Regions from separate parts of the Enterobacter sp. K510 genome, predicted to be linked through region 2. Evidence: predicted binding sites of a transcription regulator. Region 2 holds the regulator's gene; each other region holds the start of a gene.
What was found. The regulator PurR, encoded in region 2, represses purine synthesis genes. The targets are predictions, from matches to a motif close to CANGCAAACGTTTGCNTG.

Region 1 (6,996 bases), 190 kb from region 2:
CCGATTATGGTCAACGATATCGCCGGATCCCCTGCCGCGGTGAAATGGATGTACGCCATTGAAGCCTGTTTGTCGCTGACCCTGCTCTATCCCATCGCCCGCTGGAGCGAGAAACGTTTTCGCCTTGAGCACCGCCTGATGGCCGGGTTGCTGCTGATGTCGCTCAGCCTGTTGCCGGTAGGTATGGTCGGGTCGCTGCAACAGCTGTTTATGCTGATTTGTCTGTTTTATCTCGGCGCGATTATCGCCGAACCGGCGCGGGAAACCCTGGGGGCGGATCTGGCTGACGCCCGTGCGCGGGGCAGCTATATGGGCTTTAGTCGACTGGGGCTGGCTTTTGGCGGTGCGCTGGGTTACGCGGGCGGCGGCTGGCTGTTTGACGCCGGAAAACTGTCGGCGCAACCGGAGCTGCCCTGGCTGATGCTGGGGCTAATCGGTCTTGCCACCTTCGTTGCCTTGTGGTGGCAGTTCAGCCAGAAAAGCGCCCGCACAGAGGTGCCGGAGCCAGGCATCTGATTTGAAAGCCGCATTTTTCTCTTCCATACTGAAAGTGAGAACCACAATCATCTGGAGGAGAAACGTGAAGCTCTATATCTACGATCACTGTCCGTTCTGTCTTAAAGCCCGCATGATTTTCGGCCTGAAGAATCTCCCCGTCGAACTGAACGTGTTACTCAACGATGACGAAGCCACGCCGGTGCGTATGATTGGTCAGAAGATGGCGCCGATCCTGCAAAAGGACGACAGCCGCTATCTGCCGGAAAGCATGGATATCGTCCACTATGTTGATCAGCTTGACCATCAGCCGCTGCTCACCGGCGCGCAAAACCCGGCTATTGCCGACTGGCTGCGCAAGGTGAATGGCTATGTGAATCGCCTGCTGATCCCGCGCTTTGCCAAATCCCCCTTTGATGAGTTCGCCACGCCGGAAGCGCGCGCGTATTTTGTGGCGAAAAAGGAGGCGGCTATCGGCGATTTTGCGGAGCACCTCGCCCACTCCGCCGGGCTGGTTAAGAACATCAGCGACGACCTGCGGGCGCTGGATAAGCTCATCGTCAAGCCTAACGCCGTTAATGGCGAACTCTCTGAAGATGACATTCATCTCTTCCCGCTGCTGCGTAACCTGACGCTGGTGTCAGGCATCACCTGGCCGACCCGCGTGGCGGATTACCGCGATAATATGGCCAAACAGACGCAAATTAATCTGCTCTCATCCATGGCAATCTGAGCGTAACGGGACGGGTGCGAAAGCGCCCGTCACTCTTTTCGGTGTTTTCTGCTGGCATATGCTGCACTGGTGCGGGATGCTCCTTTATGTCACGATTGGCATAAAGGTGTCATGTTGAGGAAACCGATGAAGAAGATAGTCTTAGCCGCCACGCTGATTGTGAGTGGTTTACTCGCCGGGTGTAATCCGTTAACTCAGTACACCGTAAGTGAGCAGGAAATTAATCAGGCGCTGCAAAAGCGTAACGATTTCTCCCGCGATATTGGCGTGCCGGGCGTGGCGGACGCGCACATTGTGCTGCGTAATCTGAGCAGCGCGATTGGCCGCGAAGAGCCCAATAAAGTCACCCTTACCGGCGATGCGAATCTGGATATGAATTCCCTTTTCGGCAGCCAGAAAGCCACCATTGCGCTGAAGCTGAAAGCGCTGCCGGTTTTTAATAAAGAGAAAGGCGAAATCTACCTGCAGGAGATGGAAGTGGTGGATGCCACCGTCACGCCGCAGAAAATGCAGAGCGTCATTCAGACGCTGATGCCCTATCTTAACCAGTCGCTGCGTAACTACTTTAACCAGCAACCCGCCTATGTGCTGAGGGAAGATAGCAGCCAGGGGGAAGCGCTGGCGAAGAAATTCGCGAAAGGGCTTGAAGTCAAACCCGGCGAAATCGTCATCCCTTTTACTGACTAACCCAGGGGCGCCAGGCGCCCTTTTTTATGCGTCCTGTGCGGAAAAGGGATGCAAACGAAAACGTTTACGCCTATCCTTTGTGCCCGGCATAAAACCAGCCATCACTGACTGATTACCACGCAAGCCGGAGCGCACTCATGACAGCACAACCCCAGGTTTTGAAAATCCGCCGCCCAGACGACTGGCACATTCATCTTCGTGACGGCGATATGCTGAAAACGGTCGTGCCCTACACCAGTGAGCTGTATGGCCGGGCGATCATCATGCCGAACCTGGTGCCGCCCATCACTACCGTTGATGCCGCCATCGCCTATCGCCAGCGCATTCTCGACGCCGTCCCCGCCGGACATGATTTCACGCCATTAATGACCTGCTATCTGACCGATACGCTGGATCCGGACGAAATCGAGCGCGGCTTTAACGAAAAGGTGTTTACCGCCGCCAAGCTTTACCCGGCTAACGCCACCACCAACTCCAGCCACGGCGTGACCAGCATTGACGCCATTATGCCGGTGCTGACGCGCATGGAAAAACTGGGCATGCCGCTGCTGGTGCACGGTGAAGTCACGCACGCGGATATTGATATTTTTGATCGGGAAGCGCGCTTTATCGACACCGTGATGGAGCCGCTGCGTCAGCGTCTGCCGGGTCTGAAAGTGGTGTTTGAACACATCACCACCAAAGATGCCGCCGACTATGTGCGCGACGGCAATGAGCTGCTGGCCGCCACCATTACCCCACAGCACTTGATGTTTAACCGCAACCATATGCTGGTGGGCGGCGTGCGCCCGCACCTGTACTGCCTGCCGATCCTAAAGCGTAATATCCACCAGCAGGCGTTGCGTGAACTGGTCGCCAGCGGTTTTACGCGCGCTTTCCTTGGCACCGACTCGGCCCCCCATGCCCGTCATCGTAAAGAAGCAAGCTGTGGTTGTGCAGGCTGCTTTAACGCGCCGACGGCGCTGGCAAGCTATGCCACGGTGTTTGAGGAGATGGGGGCGCTTGCGCACTTCGAAGCCTTCTGCTCGCTGAATGGTCCGCGTTTTTACGGCCTGCCGGTCAATGAGAGTTTCGTGGAGCTGGAGCGTCAGGAGGAGCAGGTGCCGGAAAGCATTGCCCTTACCGATGACACCCTGGTGCCCTTCCTCGCCGGAGAAACCGTGCGCTGGCGCGTGAAGCGTTAAAAATTCGCTGCCCCCTGTTGTAAATGCAGGGTAATGACTGTATAAATAACCAGTAAATTATACAGGGGGCAACTATGCGTATCGAAGTGACTATCGCCAGAACCACCGCCTTACCGCCGGGCGCTATTGATGCGCTGGCTCAGGAACTCTCCCGCCGCGTCTGTGATGACTATCCGCACAGCGAAGGCAAAGTTTCAGTACGTTTCGCCGCCGCCAACAGCCTGACGGTGTTCGGCGCAGCGAAAGAAGATAAAGACCGCGTCAGCGAAATTCTCCAGGAAACCTGGGAAAGCGCCGATGACTGGTTCAGACAGGATTAAACTACAACCTCACTAAGCAGTACCCTCATTGTTCTTCTTGCCGGGTCGCCCCGGCTTTTTTTTGTTTTTTTCAGCCACTTTCCGATTGAAATCAGGGGATGATGAAAAAACAATCCGCATCTCCTGCCCCTTTCTTTCAAAAAAATTTAAATAAAAAGACGGAATTGCCGATAGTTCTAATAATTAACGCATTCACGTTAATTATTGATATACTTAAGCTGCTTCAGAAAAACACGCATTGAACCTCAATAATCGTTGTATTCACGTACGCAAATGGGGGTTGAAATGGTTAAAAATAATGAAGTCATTCAAACTCATCCGCTCGTAGGGTGGGACATCAGCACCGTAGACAGTTACGATGCCATGATGCTGCGTTTGCACTATCAGACCCCAAGCCAGCCCGACCGTGATGACACTGAGGTCGGCCAGACGCTGTGGCTCACCACTGAAGTTGCCCGTCAGTTTATTTCGATTCTGGAAGCAGGGATCGCCAAGATCGAATCCGGTGACTATCAGGCAGATGAGTATCGCAGACACTAGATCGTGAGTATCTTCTGTCCTCCAGGCACCCATTCGGGTGCCTGATTTATTTCTGGCTTGTATATCCCATACAGGTTAATTACTCTCCTGCCTGAAGAATTTGCCAGGAGAGCGTAATGAAATATGACCTGATTATCGTCGGCAGCGGCTCTGTAGGGGCTGCGGCAGGCTACTATGCCACACGCGCCGGGCTGAATGTCCTGATGACCGACGCCTGGCTGCCGCCTCATCAGCACGGCAGCCATCATGGTGACACCCGCCTTATCCGCCACGCCTATGGTGAAGGCGAGAAATATGTTCCGCTGGTGCTGCGCGCCCAGAGCCTGTGGGATGAGCTCGCCGCTGATAGCGGTGAAGCGGTCTTTGAACGCACCGGCGTCATCAACCTGGGTCCTGCGGATTCCGCTTTCCTCGCAAACGTGGCGCAAAGCGCCCGTGAATTTAATCTCGACGTCGAACGTCTCGATGCGGCAGCGCTGATGGCGCGCTGGCCGGAGATCCGCGTCCCTGAAGGGTATATCGGTCTGTTTGAATCACAGTCCGGCTTTCTGCGCAGCGAACTGGCGGTGAAAACCTGGATCCGCCTCGCCCGTGAAGCGGGCTGCGCCCAGCTGTTTAACTGCCCGGTTACCGCTATCCATCATCATGATGATGGCGTCACCATTGACACCGCCGACGGCCAGTACAGCGGCGCGAAGCTGCTGGTGAGCGCCGGCACCTGGGTCACGCGGCTGCTCCCCTCCCTGCCGGTGCAGCCGGTACGCAAGATTTTCGCCTGGTATCAGGCCGATGGCCGTTACAGCGCCAAAAACAACTTCCCGGCCTTTACCGGCGAGATGCCCTCCGGCGATCAGTTCTACGGTTTTCCGGCTGAGGATGACGCGCTGAAAATCGGCAGGCATAACGGCGGACAGATTATTTCTTCAGAAGAGGAGCGCACGCCCTTTGGCAGCGTGGCTACCGATGGTTCGGAAGCCTTTCCTTTCCTGCGTCAGTTCCTGCCGGGCATTGGCTGCTGTCTGCACGGCGCGGCCTGCACCTATGATAATTCCCCGGACGAGGACTTTATCATCGACACCCTGCCGGGCCATGACAACACGCTGCTGGTCAGCGGACTGAGCGGGCATGGCTTCAAGTTCGCGCCGGTGCTGGGCGAAATTGCTGCCCGTTTTGCCGCCGGGCAGACGCCATCTTTTGATCTGACGCCCTTCGCCCTTAGCCGTTTCGATAAATCCTGACCCCGCAGGCCCGCCCGTCGGGCCTGTTTTACTTATCTGATCCCGGGTAACGCGATGCGTCGTATATTTGAATTTTTTATGAATAATATCCGCGAGCATTTTATGCTCTATCTCATTTTCTGGCTGGTGCTGGGCATACTGGATATTATCTATCTCTTTTATATTGATTAATCCCCTGACAAAAATTGACATTTCCTGAAGATCTGCGCTTTTCTGCCCAGTATTTTTGAATGAGGGTTATAACTTATAACCCCCTGTTGTAGCGCCTGCCCTCGCCCGCTGCCGCAATTAATAACTAAATCATTGAATGCCAAAGCCATCAATCCATCAATAAAAATGAACAAGTAAAAATATTGTTTATTTTTGTTATTTATAAGTTGCAATATTATTTTCGCCGCGCCATTTTACTTTCACCTTGTTATTTAAAACGGACATTTATATGCAATGGCGTAATTCTCCCCGCCGTTACGGCGTGCTGTCGATGACACTCCACTGGGTGATGGCGCTGGTGGTGTATGGCATGTTTGCCCTGGGATTATGGATGGTGACGCTCAGCTATTATGACGGCTGGTATCACCAGGCACCTGAACTGCACAAAAGCATCGGCATTTTGCTGATGATGGGGCTGGTGGTGCGTCTGCTGTGGCGCTGGATCTCGCCGCCGCCTGCGGCGCTGAAATCCTGGTCTCGCACCACCCGTCTGGCCGCCGTGGCCGGACATGTCGCTCTCTATGCGCTGCTGTTCGCCATTGTGTTCAGCGGTTACCTGATCTCCACCGCCGACGGAAAACCCATCAGCGTTTTCGGCTGGTTCGAGATCCCCGCCACCTTCGCCGACGCCGGGGTTCAGGCGGATCTGGCAGGTGAAATCCATCTATGGCTGGCCTGGGGCGTGGTGATCTTCTCCGCGCTGCATGCGCTTGCCGCTCTCAAGCACCATTTCATTGATAAAGATGACACCCTCAAGCGCATGCTGGGTAAATCATCCCCTGACTCCGGAGTATGACGATGAAGAAAAGTATTACCGCCCTCGCCCTGAGCGCCCTGCTGTTCACTACCGGCTCTGCCGTGGCAGCAGATTATAAAATTGACAAAGAGGGCCAGCACGCCTTCGTTAACTTCCGTATTCAGCACCTGGGCTACAGCTGGCTGTACGGTACGTTTAAAGATTTTGACGGCACCTTCACCTTCGATGAGAAAAACCCGGCGGCGGATAAAGTGAACGTCACCATCAATACCAACAGCGTGGACACTAACCATGCCGAGCGTGATAAGCACCTGCGCAGCGCCGAGTTCCTGAACGTGGCGAAATTCCCGCAGGCGACCTTTGCGTCAACCGCAGTGAAAAAAGACGGCGATGCGCTGGATATTACCGGTGATCTTACGCTGAACGGCGTCACCAAACCTGTCACGCTGAAAGCGAAACTGATCGGTCAGGGCGACGATCCCTGGGGCGGCGTACGCGCGGGCTTTGAAGCGGCGGGTAAAATTAAGCTGAAAGATTACAACATCACTACCGATCTCGGTCCGGCGTCTCAGGATGTGGATCTGATTATTTCGGTGGAAGGCGTGCGTAAGAAGTAATGCAGAATGATTGCCGGGTGCGCAGCTGCGTCACCCGGCAACAATTTATTCCGGATCGGGGATCCCAAGCTGGGTATTCAGACGACCACGGGATTTGTTGAAGATTTTATTGCCGTTTTCACGACCAGCCCGACGGCGACGCTGTTCTTCTTCCGGCAGCGCCCGCTCCTCCTGACACAACACACTGCAACAGCCGCTGAACTTCTCGGCACAGG
Region 2 (6,996 bases):
CCCAGGCGGTGCCGGTGGGCGGGCGCTACGCCTTCCGGGATATGGGGAAATTGAGCTGGAAGTGCGTGGTATCCCGTGAACACCCGCTGGCGGCGATGGACGGGCCGCTGAGCGATGACACCTTGCGCAACTGGCCGTCGCTGGTGCGCGAGGACACCTCCCGCTCGCTGCCCAAGCGTATTACCTGGCTGCTGGATAACCAGCGGCGCATCATCGCGCCCGATTGGGAATCCTCGGCGGCCTGTTTGTCGGCGGGATTGTGTATCGGCATGGTACCGGCGCATTTTGCCAGGCCCTGGCTTGATCGCGGAGAGTGGGTGGCGCTGCCGCTTGAAAATCCCTTCCCGGATGCCGCCTGTTGCCTGACGTGGCAGCAAAAGGATAATTCGCCCGCCTTAAGCTGGCTGCTGGATTATTTAGGAGACAGCGAGACGCTGAATAAAGAGTGGTTGCGGGAGCCAGAGTGACTGGCTCCCGGCAGGCTTAGCGGCGATAGTCGCGGAACGGGCCGTCGGCGACCGAGCGGCGTTCGATGAGACGCGGGTGCACCTCAATGGATTGCGACTCTTCACGCTTGCTGACGATCCTGTCCATCAGCATATTGAAGGCCGTTTCGCCCAGCGAGTCTTTCGGCTGGTGAATGGTGGTCAGCGCCGGGGTGAAGAAACGGGCGTTGCGCACGTTGTCATAACCAATCAGCGACACGTCCTGCGGCACGCGCAGACCCATTTCATCAGCCCCGCAGAGCGCGCCCATCGCCATCACGTCGCCGCCGCAGAAGACTGCGGTCGGACGATGCGGCTGGGAGAGGATCTGCTGCATGGCGCGGTAGCCGGATTCCGGCTCAAAGTCGCCCTGCACGATCCAGTTTTCCGGCACCTTAATCAGCGCTTCTTCCATCGCTTTCATAAAGCCCGCCAGACGGCCCGCGCCGGTGTTACGCTCAAGCGGGCCCGGAATGACGCCGATTTCACGGTGGCCGCGTTCGATCAGATACCGGCCCGCCATATAGCCGCCTTCAAAGGCGTTATCGATCACCGAATCGGTAAAGTCCGCTTTCGCTTCGCCCCAGTCCATCACCACCATCGGGATATGACGGTACTCTTCCAGCATGCGCAACAGCGGGTCCGGGTATTCAGAACACATCACCATCAGGCCGTCGACGCGCTTTTGCGCCATCATCGACAGATAAGCGCGCTGCTTTTCAAGATTGTTCCAGGCGTTGCCGAGGATCAGGGTATAGCCCTTCTGGAAGCAGTTTTTCTCAACAGCTTCAATGATTTCGGCAAAGTAGGGCGCTTCGCTGCTGGTCGCCAGCAAGCCAATCGACTTGGTATGGTTAACCTTCAGACTGCGCGCCACCGCGCTCGGGGAATAATGCAGCTCTTTGATAGCTGCCCACACCGCGTTGCGCGTTTCTTCCGCAACAAAACGGGTTTTGTTAATAACATGTGATACGGTTGTAGTGGAAACGTTTGCGCGTTTCGCTACATCTTTAATTGTTGCCATTAGATCTCACTCCAGACCATATCTTAAGCTCCTGATACTGCTACAGGTAAACGTTTGCCTTAAAAAACCCTTCGCGCAACATTTTCAGGTTGCGATACGCCGGGAAAACAACACAGGACGTCAGGAGGGGTCAGTGGCCGGTACGCGAATAAATTTAGCGTGGAATTCTGGCTGATCTTGATGAAAAGGGGAAGCCTAAAAATGGTTATCAATCTAAAACAGAGAAGATTTTTGCGTTTAACTGTGCAAAAATGAGCAATCTCACTTTTTGTGGGGGTTAACAAAGGAGAAAAAATGATGGATAGCAATCTGAAGTATTCGCTGTTTACTACCGTAATCGTGCTCAGCCTGATCGTTGCTGGCGCAATGACTGCCGCTTTTAATTGATCCAGAGCAGGGAGAGCGCTCTCCCTCTCTTTTTCATTCCCGCCGATTGTTATCAAATTTGCAATAATCTTTTGTCACTTCATTAACTTCTGTTTTTTTGTGATTAATGTCATGCTTTTGACTTCACCGCGAGGCGCTCTGTACGCCATCGCATTACTGGAGTCATGTAATAATGAAGATAAATTTTCCCCTGCTGTCACTGGCAATCGGGGCTTTTGGGATAGGTACAACTGAATTTTCACCCATGGGATTGCTGCCGGTAATCGCCCGTGGCGTTGACGTCTCGATCCCTGCCGCCGGCATGCTGATCAGCGCCTATGCGATCGGCGTGATGGTGGGCGCCCCCCTGATGACGCTGCTGCTGTCGCACCGCGCCCGCCGTAACGCGCTGATCTTCCTGATGGCGATTTTCACCCTCGGTAATGTACTGTCGGCCATTGCACCGGATTACACCACGCTGCTGCTGTCGCGCATTATCACCAGTCTTAACCACGGCGCCTTCTTTGGCCTGGGGTCAGTGGTGGCCGCAAGCGTGGTACCGAAACATAAACAGGCCAGCGCCGTGGCGACCATGTTTATGGGACTGACCATCGCCAATATCGGCGGCGTTCCTGCGGCCACCTGGCTTGGGGAAACCATCGGCTGGCGGATGTCCTTCCTCGCCACCGCAGGTCTTGGCGTGGTGTCGATGTTAAGCCTGTTCTTCTCCCTGCCGAAGGGCAGCGCGGGCGTGCGTCCGGATGTGCGCCAGGAGCTGGCGGTGCTGATGCGCCCGCAGGTTTTATCGGCGCTGCTGACCACCGTGCTGGGCGCCGGGGCGATGTTCACTCTCTATACCTACATCTCGCCGGTGTTGCAGGAGCTTAATCACGCGACGCCGTTCTTTGTCACCGCGATGCTGGTGCTGATCGGCGTGGGCTTCTCGCTGGGCAATTACCTGGGCGGTAAGTTTGCCGATCGTTCCGTCAGCGGCACGCTGAAAGGCTTTCTGTTGCTGCTGATGGTGATCATGCTGGCGATCCCGCTGCTGGTGAAAAGCGATATCGGCGCGGCCGTGGCGATGGTGGTGTGGGGTGCCGCAACGTTCGCGGTGGTGCCGCCATTGCAGATGCGCGTGATGCGTGTCGCTCATGAAGCGCCGGGGCTGTCTTCGTCCGTGAATATCGGCGCTTTTAACCTCGGCAATGCGCTGGGCGCGGCGGCAGGCGGCGCGGTGATCTCCGCAGGATTAGGCTACGCCGTCGTGCCGGTGATGGGCGCTGTTATTGCGGCGCTCGCGCTGCTGCTGGTGCTGTTTTCCGGTCGCGCCGATGCCCGCCGGGAATGCGTGGCGAACTGATCGTTACTGAGTAAAAAAGAAAAACACCCTGCGCAGTCCGGCAGGGTGTTTTTTTTAGCGGACGTTTTTCGGCGTCATCACCCGGCGCGCGCCCACATAATGACGCTGCCAGTAATCTTCGCTAAGGGAAGTGATTTGAATATCCTGACCACTGCGCGGCGACTGGATGAATTTGCCATTGCCAACGTAGACGCCCACGTGATCGGCGGTGCCGCGACCCTGCGTGCGGAAGAACACCAGATCGCCCCGTTCCAGCTCGCCCGGGTTGACCGGCGAGGCATCACGCAGGTGATACATTTCATTGGCGGTGCGCGGGATGCGGAACTTCACCAGATCTTTATAGGCGTAATACACCAGCCCGCTGCAATCGAAGCCGGTACGCGGCGAGGTGCCGCCCCAGTGATAGGGTTTGCCGATCTGATTCATTAATGTCGATAACGCCGCCGTCTGGGCCTTTTTAATGCGCACTTTATGCGCGTCTGCCAGGGTAACCGGCTTGCTGCTTTTCACTTTCACGCAGTGCTGCTTGCGGCCTTTGCGGGTGGTGCACTTTTCCGTAAAGGTAACGGCGGCAATTTTCCCCGGGCTGGATTTGCTTTTGCGTGAGGCGAGGCTGCTGGTTTTAGTACCGGATGAGACGCGTTTTGTTCTGCTGGAGGTTTTTTGACTGGCGGATCTGCTGGATGCTTTTTTAGCTATTTTTTTACTGCTGCCACTGCTTTTCTTTGTTGTCTTTTGGGTCGTGCTTTGCTTCTTACGGTCGCTGGTTTTCGCCAGATGCGTTTTTTGCACGGCAGAGGGCCGCGCCTGTTCAGACGCCTGGCTTAATGGCGCAAACGTCAGCGAAGCAAAAACCAAAGCACAGAGCGTGATCGAGACTTTATTTATCCGCGCCACTGAGCAATCCCCTGATTCGGGCAGGCATGAAATCATGCGTGCGTGTGATTTTCAAAACTCGTCGATTCTAAAGCATAAAATGCTAAAAAGGTAAGAGCCTTTTTGCATCCTTGCGCTGTTTCGTTAACAAGCGCAAAAAAAAGCAGCAATTCAGGGAAGGAAACGGTTAAGGCATGAGCGAATCGTTTCGCGCAAACTGATATTCTTAAGGCATCTTTATCCGACAGACGATAATATAACGCGTGGTGAACAAAATGTTATTTTCCGTGGGTTGTCTGAACCGCTACAATAAGACGACTGTCGTAGAAGAAGTTAAGGAAGCAAGACAATGAGCGAGACCATCGAAAAAATCCAGCGTCAAATCGCTGAAAACCCGATCCTGCTGTACATGAAAGGTTCCCCTAAGCTGCCAAGCTGCGGCTTCTCTGCCCAGGCAGTTCAGGCGCTTTCCGCCTGTGGCGAACGCTTTGCTTATGTAGATATTCTGCAGAACCCGGACATCCGCGCCGAGCTGCCGAAATACGCCAACTGGCCGACCTTCCCGCAGCTGTGGGTGGATGGCGAGCTGGTAGGCGGCTGCGACATCATCATTGAGATGTACCAGCGCGGAGAACTTCAGCCGCTGATCAAAGAAACCGCTGCGAAGTACAAAACCGAAGAGCCGGGCGCTGAATAAGCGCAGGCAATAAAAAAGCACCCTAGGGTGCTTTTTTTATGGCTGATTTTCGTCGCCAGGCATCGCCATCGGCCAGCCGCCCAGCCGCTTCCAGCGGTTAACGATCTCGCAGAACAGCAGTGCTGTTTGCTCAGTATCGTAGAGGGCAGAGTGGGCCTGGGTGCTGTCGAAATCCAGCCCCGCGGCGGCGCAGGCTTTGGAAAGTACCGTCTGTCCCAGCGCCAGACCGCTCAGTGAGGCGGTGTCAAAGGTGACAAACGGATGGAAGGGGTTGCGTTTCAGCGAGGCGCGCGCGGCGGCGGCCATCATAAAGCTGTGATCGAAGGTCGCATTGTGGGCCACCATGATCGCGCGGCTACAGCCGCTGTCTTTAATGCCTTTGCGCACCATTTTGAAAATCGCATGCAGCGCATCGTGCTCACTGATCGCCCCGCGCAGCGGGTTAGCAGGATCGATACCGTTGAACGCCAGCGCTTCAGGCTGCAGATTTGCCCCTTCGAACGGCTCAACGTGAAAATGCAGCGTGCTGTCCGGCATCAGCCAGCCCTCATCGTCCATTTTTAAGGTAATGGCGGCAACTTCGAGCAGCGCATCGGTTTTGGCGTTAAACCCGGCGGTTTCCACATCAATAACAACAGGGTAAAAACCACGAAAACGGCCGCACAGACCGGTGAGTTGAGCGTTATCGGACATCAGGATCTCTTAAGACGGAAAATTGCAGCGCGCATTATGACAAATTTTACGCAAGGATTATACCGCGCAGAAAGAACGGGCGCGGCGCGCCCGTGGGGGATCAGTTGCCCAGACCGCGACCAGCGTCTTTGGCTTCGATCAGTTCGATTTTATAACCGTCCGGATCTTCAACGAAGGCGATAACCGTGGTGCCGCCTTTAACCGGGCCAGCTTCACGGGTGACATTGCCGCCATTCTGACGGATACGTTCGCAAGCTTCAGCAGCGTTATCCACTTCCAGCGCGATATGACCGTAAGCGGTGCCCAGCTCATAGCTGTCGACGCCCCAGTTATAGGTCAGTTCGATAACCGCTTCGTCGCTTTCCGGGCCGTAGCCCACAAAGGCCAGCGAGTATTTGTATTCGGTATTTTCACTGGTACGCAGCAGCGTCATGCCCAGCACGTTGGTGTAGAAGTCGATGGAGCGTTGCAGATCGCCAACACGCAGCATGGTGTGAAGTAAGCGCATAATATCCTCTTAATCAGTTGTTTTGCGTTCCGGTCGTAAAGCTTTATGCAGTATAGCGGCGGAGTGTCGCCGCTATCAATCAACGGATCACAGAGTAGGGTAGTCGGTGTAACCTTCCGCGCCGCCGCCGTAGAAGCTTTCCGGGCGCTGCGGGTTCAGTTCCGCTTTGCGTTCCAGGCGCTCAACCAGATCCGGGTTGGCGATATAGTCACGACCAAAGGCCACCGCATCGATAAGCCCTTTGCCGATCAGATCTTCGGCTTTCTCCGGCGTGTAAGCCCCGGCGCCGATAATCGGGCCGTGGAAACGGGCGCGCACTTTTTCACGGAAGGCTTCGGTATAAGGCGCGCCGCCCGCCCAGTCCGGCTCAGACATGTGCAGGTAAGCGATGCCGCGACGGGCCAGCTCTTCGATCAGGTACAGCGCATCGGCTTCTTCGTTAGGGCCATTGTCGGTGTTCTGGAAGGTACCGATTGGCGAGACGCGAATACCAATGCGATCTGCGCCCCACTCGTTACAGACCGCATCCACCACTTCCAGCACCAGACGGGCGCGGTTTTCCACGCTGCCGCCGTACTCATCGGTACGCTGGTTAGCGGAAGGGGACAGGAACTGGTGCAGCAGGTAACCGTGGGCGGCATGCAGTTCGACCAGATCAAAACCGGCTTCGCGGGCGTTGGCGACAGCCTGGCGGAAATCGTTCACGATGCCCGGAATTTCATCGATTTCCAGCGCGCGCGGCACGGAGGTTTCTTCGCGGATGGCGTTGCCATTGGCATCACGCAGGGAAGTACGGGTACCCGCTGCGATGGCAGAGGGCGCGACCGGCGCCTGACCGCCCGGTTGCAGGCTGGTGTGGGAGATACGACCGGTGTGCCACAGCTGTACGGCCATATGGCCATTTTCAGCGTGCACGCCAGCGGTGATTTTTTTCCATGCGGCAATCTGCTCCGGGCTGTGCAGCCCCGGCGCGCCCGCATAGCCTTT
Region 3 (6,996 bases), on a different contig from region 2:
ATATTTTTCATTACGCAATGACCACGCGTTCAGCGGAATCGGAGGCTTTGATAACGCCGATTTTCCAGGCAGTTTCGCCTTTGGCATTCATCAGCTCAATAGCTTTATCCGCTTCTGCTGCCGGCAGGGCGATCAGCATACCCACGCCGCAGTTGAAGGTGCGGTACATTTCATGGCGGCTGACGTTACCGGCCGTTTGCAGCCAGTTGAACACGGCTGGCCACTGCCAGGACGCTTCGTCGATCACCGCCTGGGTGTTATCCGGCAGCACGCGCGGAATGTTTTCCCAGAAACCGCCGCCGGTCAGGTGAGCGATAGCGTGAACGTCGACGTGCTCAATCAGTTCGAGAATGTTCTTCACATAGATGCGTGTCGGCGCCAGCAGGTGATCGGCAAGCGGTTTGCCTTCCAGCTCAGTGGTTTCCGCATCGCTGCCGCTGACTTCCAGAATTTTGCGCACCAGCGAATAACCGTTTGAGTGCGGGCCGCTTGAGGCCAGCGCAATCAGCACATCGCCGTCGGCCACTTTTGAACCATCAATGATTTCTGATTTTTCTACCACACCGACGCAGAAACCGGCGACGTCATAATCTTCGCCGTGGTACATGCCCGGCATTTCTGCCGTTTCACCGCCGACCAGCGCACAGCCCGATTGCAGACAGCCTTCGGCGATACCGCTGATCACGCTTGAGGCGGTATCCACGTCCAGTTTACCGGTGGCGTAATAGTCAAGGAAAAACAGCGGCTCCGCGCCCTGGACCACCAGGTCGTTCACGCACATGGCGACCAGATCGATGCCGATGGTGTCGTGGCGTTTCAGATCCATCGCCAGACGCAGTTTGGTGCCCACGCCGTCAGTGCCGGAAACCAGCACTGGCTCACGATATTTTTGCGGCAATGCGCACAGCGCGCCGAAGCCACCCAGTCCACCCATGACTTCCGGGCGACGGGTTTTCTTCACCACGCCTTTGATACGGTCAACCAGGGCATTACCCGCGTCAATATCAACACCGGCATCTTTGTAGCTGAGAGAGGTTTTATCGGTCACTGCTTCTGTCCCCACGCGTTTACTTGCGGTAGAAATAAATTTCGGCGCAATTCTAACAGCCCAGGCAAACGTTTGCGAGTGCATTGTTAGGGGGCAGGCGCGATTATTCAGTCAGGCTCATTTCCGCTATGATTGATCGGGATCAACACACTACCTGTAGCGCCGCGGACAAAAAGCGGTATAATCCGGCGATTTTTTTTGTGGCTGCTAACTGTCTGGGGAAGGAGAAGAGTATGAAGATCGTGGAAGTGAAACACCCACTCGTCAAACATAAGCTGGGACTGATGCGTGAGAATGACATCAGCACCAAACGCTTTCGTGAACTCGCCTCGGAAGTGGGTAGTCTGCTGACCTACGTCGCGACCGCCGACCTCGCTACAGAAAAAGTGACCATCGAAGGCTGGAACGGCCCGGTGGAAATCGAACAGATCAAAGGTAAGAAAATCACCGTGGTGCCCATCCTGCGCGCCGGTCTGGGCATGATGGAAGGCGTTCTGGAAAACGTGCCGAGCGCGCGCATCAGCGTGGTCGGGGTCTACCGCGACGAAGAGACGCTGGAACCGGTGCCGTACTTCCAGAAACTGGTTTCCAATATCGACGAGCGCATGGCGCTGGTGGTTGACCCGATGCTGGCAACCGGCGGTTCGATGATTGCCACCATCGACCTGTTGAAAAAAGCAGGCTGCTCCAGCATTAAAGTGCTGGTGCTGGTTGCCGCTCCTGAAGGTATTGCGGCGCTGGAGAAAGCGCACCCGGACGTGGAACTGTACACCGCGTCGATCGACCAGGGCCTTAACGAGCACGGATACATCATTCCGGGGCTCGGCGATGCCGGCGATAAGATTTTCGGAACCAAATAATTGAATAAATAAAAAACAGCCGACTTCGATAGTCGGCTTTTTTTTGAATAAAAGAAGCCATTCGTTAATAACAAACACAACTCAGAGGAAAACACTATGACGCGCCGTGCTATCGGGGTGAGTGAAAGACCGCCGCTTTTACAGACAATCCCGCTTAGTTTGCAGCACCTGTTCGCCATGTTTGGCGCAACCGTGCTGGTGCCAGTCCTGTTTCACATTAACCCGGCCACCGTGCTGCTGTTTAATGGGATCGGGACGCTGCTTTATCTCTTTATCTGTAAAGGGAAAATTCCGGCTTATCTGGGTTCAAGCTTTGCGTTTATTTCCCCGGTGCTGCTGCTGCTGCCGCTGGGGTATGAAGTGGCGCTCGGCGGCTTCATTATGTGCGGCGTGCTGTTCTGCATCGTCTCTTTTATCGTGAAAAAAGCCGGTACCGGCTGGCTGGACGTGATGTTCCCGCCTGCGGCGATGGGCGCAATCGTTGCCGTCATCGGCCTGGAGCTGGCCGGGGTGGCGGCAAATATGGCCGGTCTGCTGCCGCCAGAAGGGCAGTCGGCGGATACTAAAACGGTGGTTATCGCGCTGGTGACGCTGGGCGTGACGGTCTTCGGTTCGGTACTGTTCCGCGGCTTTATGGCGATCATCCCGATCCTGATCGGCGTGCTGGCGGGATATGCACTGTCGTTCGTCATGGGGGTGGTGGATACCACGCCCATCGCCGAAGCCCACTGGTTTGCGCTGCCGACCTTCTACACGCCGCGCTTTGAGTGGTTTGCCATCTTCACCATTCTGCCGGCTGCGCTGGTGGTGATTGCCGAGCACGTCGGGCACCTGGTGGTAACGGCGAATATCGTCAAGCGCGATTTGATCCGCGATCCGGGCCTGCACCGTTCGATGTTTGCTAACGGTTTTTCCACCATTATTTCCGGTTTCTTTGGCTCGACGCCGAACACTACCTACGGCGAAAACATCGGTGTCATGGCGATCACCCGCGTCTACAGTACCTGGGTTATCGGCGGCGCGGCCATCATTGCCATTCTGCTTTCCTGTGTGGGTAAACTGGCGGCGGCGATCCAGATCATTCCGGTGCCGGTAATGGGCGGCGTTTCCCTGCTGCTGTACGGGGTGATCGGTGCCTCCGGTATTCGCGTGCTGATTGAATCCAAAGTGGATTACAGCAAAGCGCAAAACCTGATCCTGACCTCGGTGATCCTGATCATTGGCGTCAGCGGCGCGAAAGTGCACATTGGCGCCGCAGAACTGAAAGGCATGGCGCTGGCGACCATCGTAGGTGTGGGTCTGGCGCTGATCTTTAAGCTGATCAACGTGCTGCGTCCGGAAGAAGTGGTGCTGGATGCGCCTGACAGCGATAGCAGCCTGAAGTGATCGACGAGTTTGAGCCGGGCGTGATGCCCGGTTCAAACGCAGCGCAATTTTATGATAGACTCAGTGCGTTTTCTGTAAGCCCTGTTGAGGTCCCTCTGAACACACCGGCGCAGCTCTCTCTGCCATTGTATTTACCTGACGACGAAACCTTTGCCAGTTTCTGGCCGGGCGATAACCCTTCTTTACTGGCCGCCGTGCAAAACGTTTTGCGCCAGGATCACAGTGGATACATCTATTTCTGGTCACGCGAAGGCGCGGGACGCAGCCATCTGCTGCACGCCGCCTGCGCGGAACTCTCTGCCCGCGGTGATGCGGTGGGCTACGTGCCGCTGGATAAGCGCACCTGGTTTGTGCCGGAAGTGCTGGACGGCATGGAGCAACTTTCGCTGGTGTGTATCGATAATATCGAATGCATCGCCGGGGATGAGGAGTGGGAGATGGCGATCTTTGATCTCTACAATCGCATCCTTGAATCAGGCAAAACGCGGCTATTGATCACAGGCGATCGTCCCCCGCGCCAGCTGAATCTGCGATTAGCTGATTTGGCTTCACGCCTCGACTGGGGGCAAATCTATAAGCTGCAGCCGCTGTCTGACGAAGATAAAGTGCAGGCGCTGCAACTGCGTGCACGCCTGCGGGGATTTGAGTTGCCGGAAGACGTCGGCCGTTTCCTGTTAAAACGGCTGGATCGCGAAATGCGCACGCTGTTTATGACCCTCGATCAGCTGGATCATGCCTCCATTACCGCGCAGCGTAAGCTGACGATCCCGTTCGTAAAAGAAATTCTCAGGCTGTAACCTTGCCGGGTGGCGGCTGCGCCTTACCCGGCCTACAAGTTACGCCGTAAAACGTAGGCCCGGTAAGGCGAAGCCGCCACCGGGCAATATATTGCGCCATTTCAGGCAGTTCTGTAGGCCCGGTAAGGCGCAGCCGCCACCGGGCAACAGGTCACGCCAGATCCCCCAGCAGATGCTCCACCAGCAGCGGGATCGGCCTGCCCGACGCCACGCTTCTGCCGTTCTCCCGCCACAGCGCCGTGCCGCTGATATCCAGATGCGCCCACGGAATTTCCGCCGGGCAGAAATGATGCAGCAGCCAGGCGGCGGAGGCGCTGATCGCGGCATTATTGGTCGGCGTATTACATAAATCCGCTATCGCGCTGTCGGTCTGCTTTTTCAGACGGGCATCCAGCGGCAGCGACCAAACCTCATCGCCGCAGCGCTGCCCGGCAATCGTCAACGCCTCGCGCAGCGGGTCGTGCTGCGTCATCAGCCCGCTCAGCTCATAGCCCAGCGCTTTCACCACCGCGCCTGTCAGGGTCGCCATATCAATAATGTACCGCGCCTGCGGGTGACGCTGCGCGGCCCAGGCAATGGCATCCGCCAGCACCAGCCGTCCTTCCGCGTCGGTATTATTGATCTCCACCGTCATGCCATTGCAGGCGCGCGCCACGCTGCCCGGCTGCATCGCATCAGGGCCAATCGCATTTTCCGCCAGCGCCAGTACGCCCATCATACGCACCGGCAGAGCCATCTGCGCCACGGTCAGCAGCAGCCCCAGCACACCGGACGCGCCGCACATGTCGTATTTCATGGTGTACATGCCCGCGCCTTCTTTCAGCCACAGGCCGCCGGTATCGAAAGTAATGCCTTTGCCGACGTAGCAGCGCACCGGTACATTTTCCGCACCGTCATAGTGAATGGCGAGCAGCCGTGGCGGAGTGCTCGCTCCCTGGCCCACCGCCTGCAACAGACCCAGCCCCTGTTCCGCGATCTGCGTTTCATCCAGCACCTCGCAGCGCAGAGTAGGGAAGGGGGCGCATAATCTTTGCGCTTCCTCCACCACAAACTGCGGCGTACAGCGATCGCCAGGCAGATCCGCCAGCCGCCGGGCGGCGATCATCCCTGTGGCGATCGCCTGCTGCTGACGGAACAGCGCCTCAAGCTTCGCCTGTTGTTCGGGCAGGCATAGCGCGTCAATATGGGTAATTCTCACCCTTGTGGCCGGGTTTGATTTCAGTCCCAGATCGTCCAGCCGGTGCGCCTGATTAAACAAAAAGCGCAGCAGCTGCTTCAGGGTGGTGTCGTTGATGTCCGTCAGATCGACGATCAGCCGCGAACTGGCCGGTATCGCCAGCAAGGGGCGCAGGGCATTCACCAGGCTTTCCGTCAGGCTCTCCTGCCAGTGGGCGTCCGGCAGCAGCGTCACCCGCGCGAAGGGGGCGCAGCCAAAGCGGGTATCGGCGATCTCCGGCAGCCTGCGCATTTCATTGATAAGCGGGGTGTCCGGTAATAAAGGGCAGGAGGCGCGGGCGATGAGCTGTCCGCCTGGCGGTACCTGCGTGAGCGAAGTAATACATTGCCATGCGATCATAAATCCTCCTCTATCGGCGCGCGGATCCGCGCGGCATAGGCCTGCATCCATTCTTCATCCACCGGCTGATAATGGGTCTTTTCACGCAGGCGCTCCGCACGAAATACCGTCAGCGGCTGGCGGGCGGTGGCGACCACAAACGAAAAGGTTTTGATATTGGTCGCCGCGCCGAATTCGCCTTTATTGTTCATGCACACCACCGATAAATCTCCGGCGCGGCCAAAGCGCGACATCAGCTTATCTTCCAGTTCAAAAACCACCGAGTCCGCCGCCTGTTGCGGCGTCATCCCCTGCGCCATGCGGCGGACGATTTCATAGCTGGCACAGCCTTTCATCAAATCTTCCCCGACGCCGGTGGCGGTCGCCGCGCCGGTTTCGCTGTCGCAGTAGAAGCCAGAGCCGATAATCGGCGAGTCCCCCAGACGGCCACGTTTTTTCATAAACAGACCGCTGGTGGAGGTGGCGACGCTCATCGACCCCTGTTTATCCAGGCCGATAACGCCCACCGTATCGTGACCGTCATAAGGGCTAAGCCCTTTGTCGAGCGTTTCGCGGCAGCGCTTGCGATAGTGCTGCATGGCGCGATCAGTGAGCATGGTTTTTTCGGCAAGGCCCTGATTTAGCGCCCATTCGCGCGCGCCCTGGCCGACCAATAGACTGTTATAGCGCTGGCGACTCAGCGCATGGGCCACCCGAACGGGGTTGGCGATATCCACCAGATTGCCCACCGCGCCGAACGCCAGCGTATCGCCGTCCATGTAGGCGGCGTCCAGTTCCACCTCGCCATTTTCCGTGGGCAGCCCGCCGTAGCCGACGGATTTATAGAGCGGAAAGTCTTCCACTGCGGCCACCGCGTCCACCACAGCCGCGGATACCGGCTGGCCTGCCGCCAGCGCGGAGGCAGACCCGGTAACCCCTTCCAGCGCCATTCGCCAGGTTGCGATAATTCCCCACATGCTTTACTCCTGTTTTGCCAGTGTTGAATCGGTTTGCACAGGCGCGGTCAGTTCCGCCGCGCGGTACTGTTTATCAAGGATGCGCATAAAAGGCAGGTACAGCATCGCGCCAATCAGCAGGTTAAGCAGCTGCATCACGCTGCCGCTGAGATGACCGGTGACGATAAAACCGCTGATCACCGGCGGTAGTGTCCAGGGAATAAACACCCCGGTGGTGACCGCCACCGCGCCGATTTTCATCGCCGCGTACTGCACGGTAACCAGCACCAGCGGCACCAGGTTGAAGGGGATGAGCATGATCGGGTTCATGATCACCGGCAGACCAAACAGGATCGGCTCGTTGATATTAAACACCGAGGCCCCGGCCCCCAGC

Region 1: pyrC (dihydroorotase) is a predicted target of PurR. The motif match lies at 1,969-1,986, and genes of this name have one in related genera.
Region 3: purM (phosphoribosylformylglycinamidine cyclo-ligase) is a predicted target of PurR. The motif match lies at 1,110-1,127, and genes of this name have one in related genera.

The regions. Positions count from the first base shown of each region.
Region 1 is NZ_JBNRLQ010000004.1:119,588-126,583, reverse strand. It holds gene mdtH (multidrug efflux MFS transporter MdtH) at 1-516, shown strand, start outside; gene grxB (glutaredoxin 2) at 581-1,228, shown strand; gene ACQUTD_RS08405 (lipoprotein) at 1,355-1,915, shown strand; gene pyrC (dihydroorotase) at 2,053-3,099, shown strand; gene dinI (DNA damage-inducible protein I) at 3,174-3,419, shown strand; gene bssS (biofilm formation regulator BssS) at 3,705-3,959, shown strand; gene solA (N-methyl-L-tryptophan oxidase) at 4,076-5,197, shown strand; gene ACQUTD_RS08380 (YceO family protein) at 5,252-5,368, shown strand; gene ACQUTD_RS08375 (cytochrome b) at 5,637-6,203, shown strand; gene ACQUTD_RS08370 (YceI family protein) at 6,206-6,781, shown strand; gene trhO (oxygen-dependent tRNA uridine(34) hydroxylase TrhO) at 6,827-6,996, opposite strand, start outside.
Region 2 is NZ_JBNRLQ010000004.1:311,857-318,852, forward strand. It holds gene punR (DNA-binding transcriptional activator PunR) at 1-467, shown strand, start outside; gene purR (HTH-type transcriptional repressor PurR) at 484-1,509, opposite strand; gene cydH (cytochrome bd-I oxidase subunit CydH) at 1,804-1,896, shown strand; gene ACQUTD_RS09335 (MFS transporter) at 2,069-3,235, shown strand; gene ACQUTD_RS09340 (NlpC/P60 family protein) at 3,290-4,132, opposite strand; gene grxD (monothiol glutaredoxin 4) at 4,461-4,808, shown strand; gene rnt (ribonuclease T) at 4,845-5,501, opposite strand; gene gloA (lactoylglutathione lyase) at 5,602-6,009, opposite strand; gene nemA (alkene reductase) at 6,097-6,996, opposite strand, start outside.
Region 3 is NZ_JBNRLQ010000008.1:118,676-125,671, forward strand. It holds gene purN (phosphoribosylglycinamide formyltransferase) at 1-11, opposite strand, end outside; gene purM (phosphoribosylformylglycinamidine cyclo-ligase) at 11-1,048, opposite strand; gene upp (uracil phosphoribosyltransferase) at 1,282-1,908, shown strand; gene uraA (uracil permease) at 2,005-3,294, shown strand; gene ACQUTD_RS15245 (DnaA inactivator Hda) at 3,390-4,091, shown strand; gene ACQUTD_RS15250 (leucyl aminopeptidase family protein) at 4,243-5,667, opposite strand; gene ACQUTD_RS15255 (glycosylasparaginase) at 5,664-6,623, opposite strand; gene celB (PTS cellobiose transporter subunit IIC) at 6,627-6,996, opposite strand, start outside.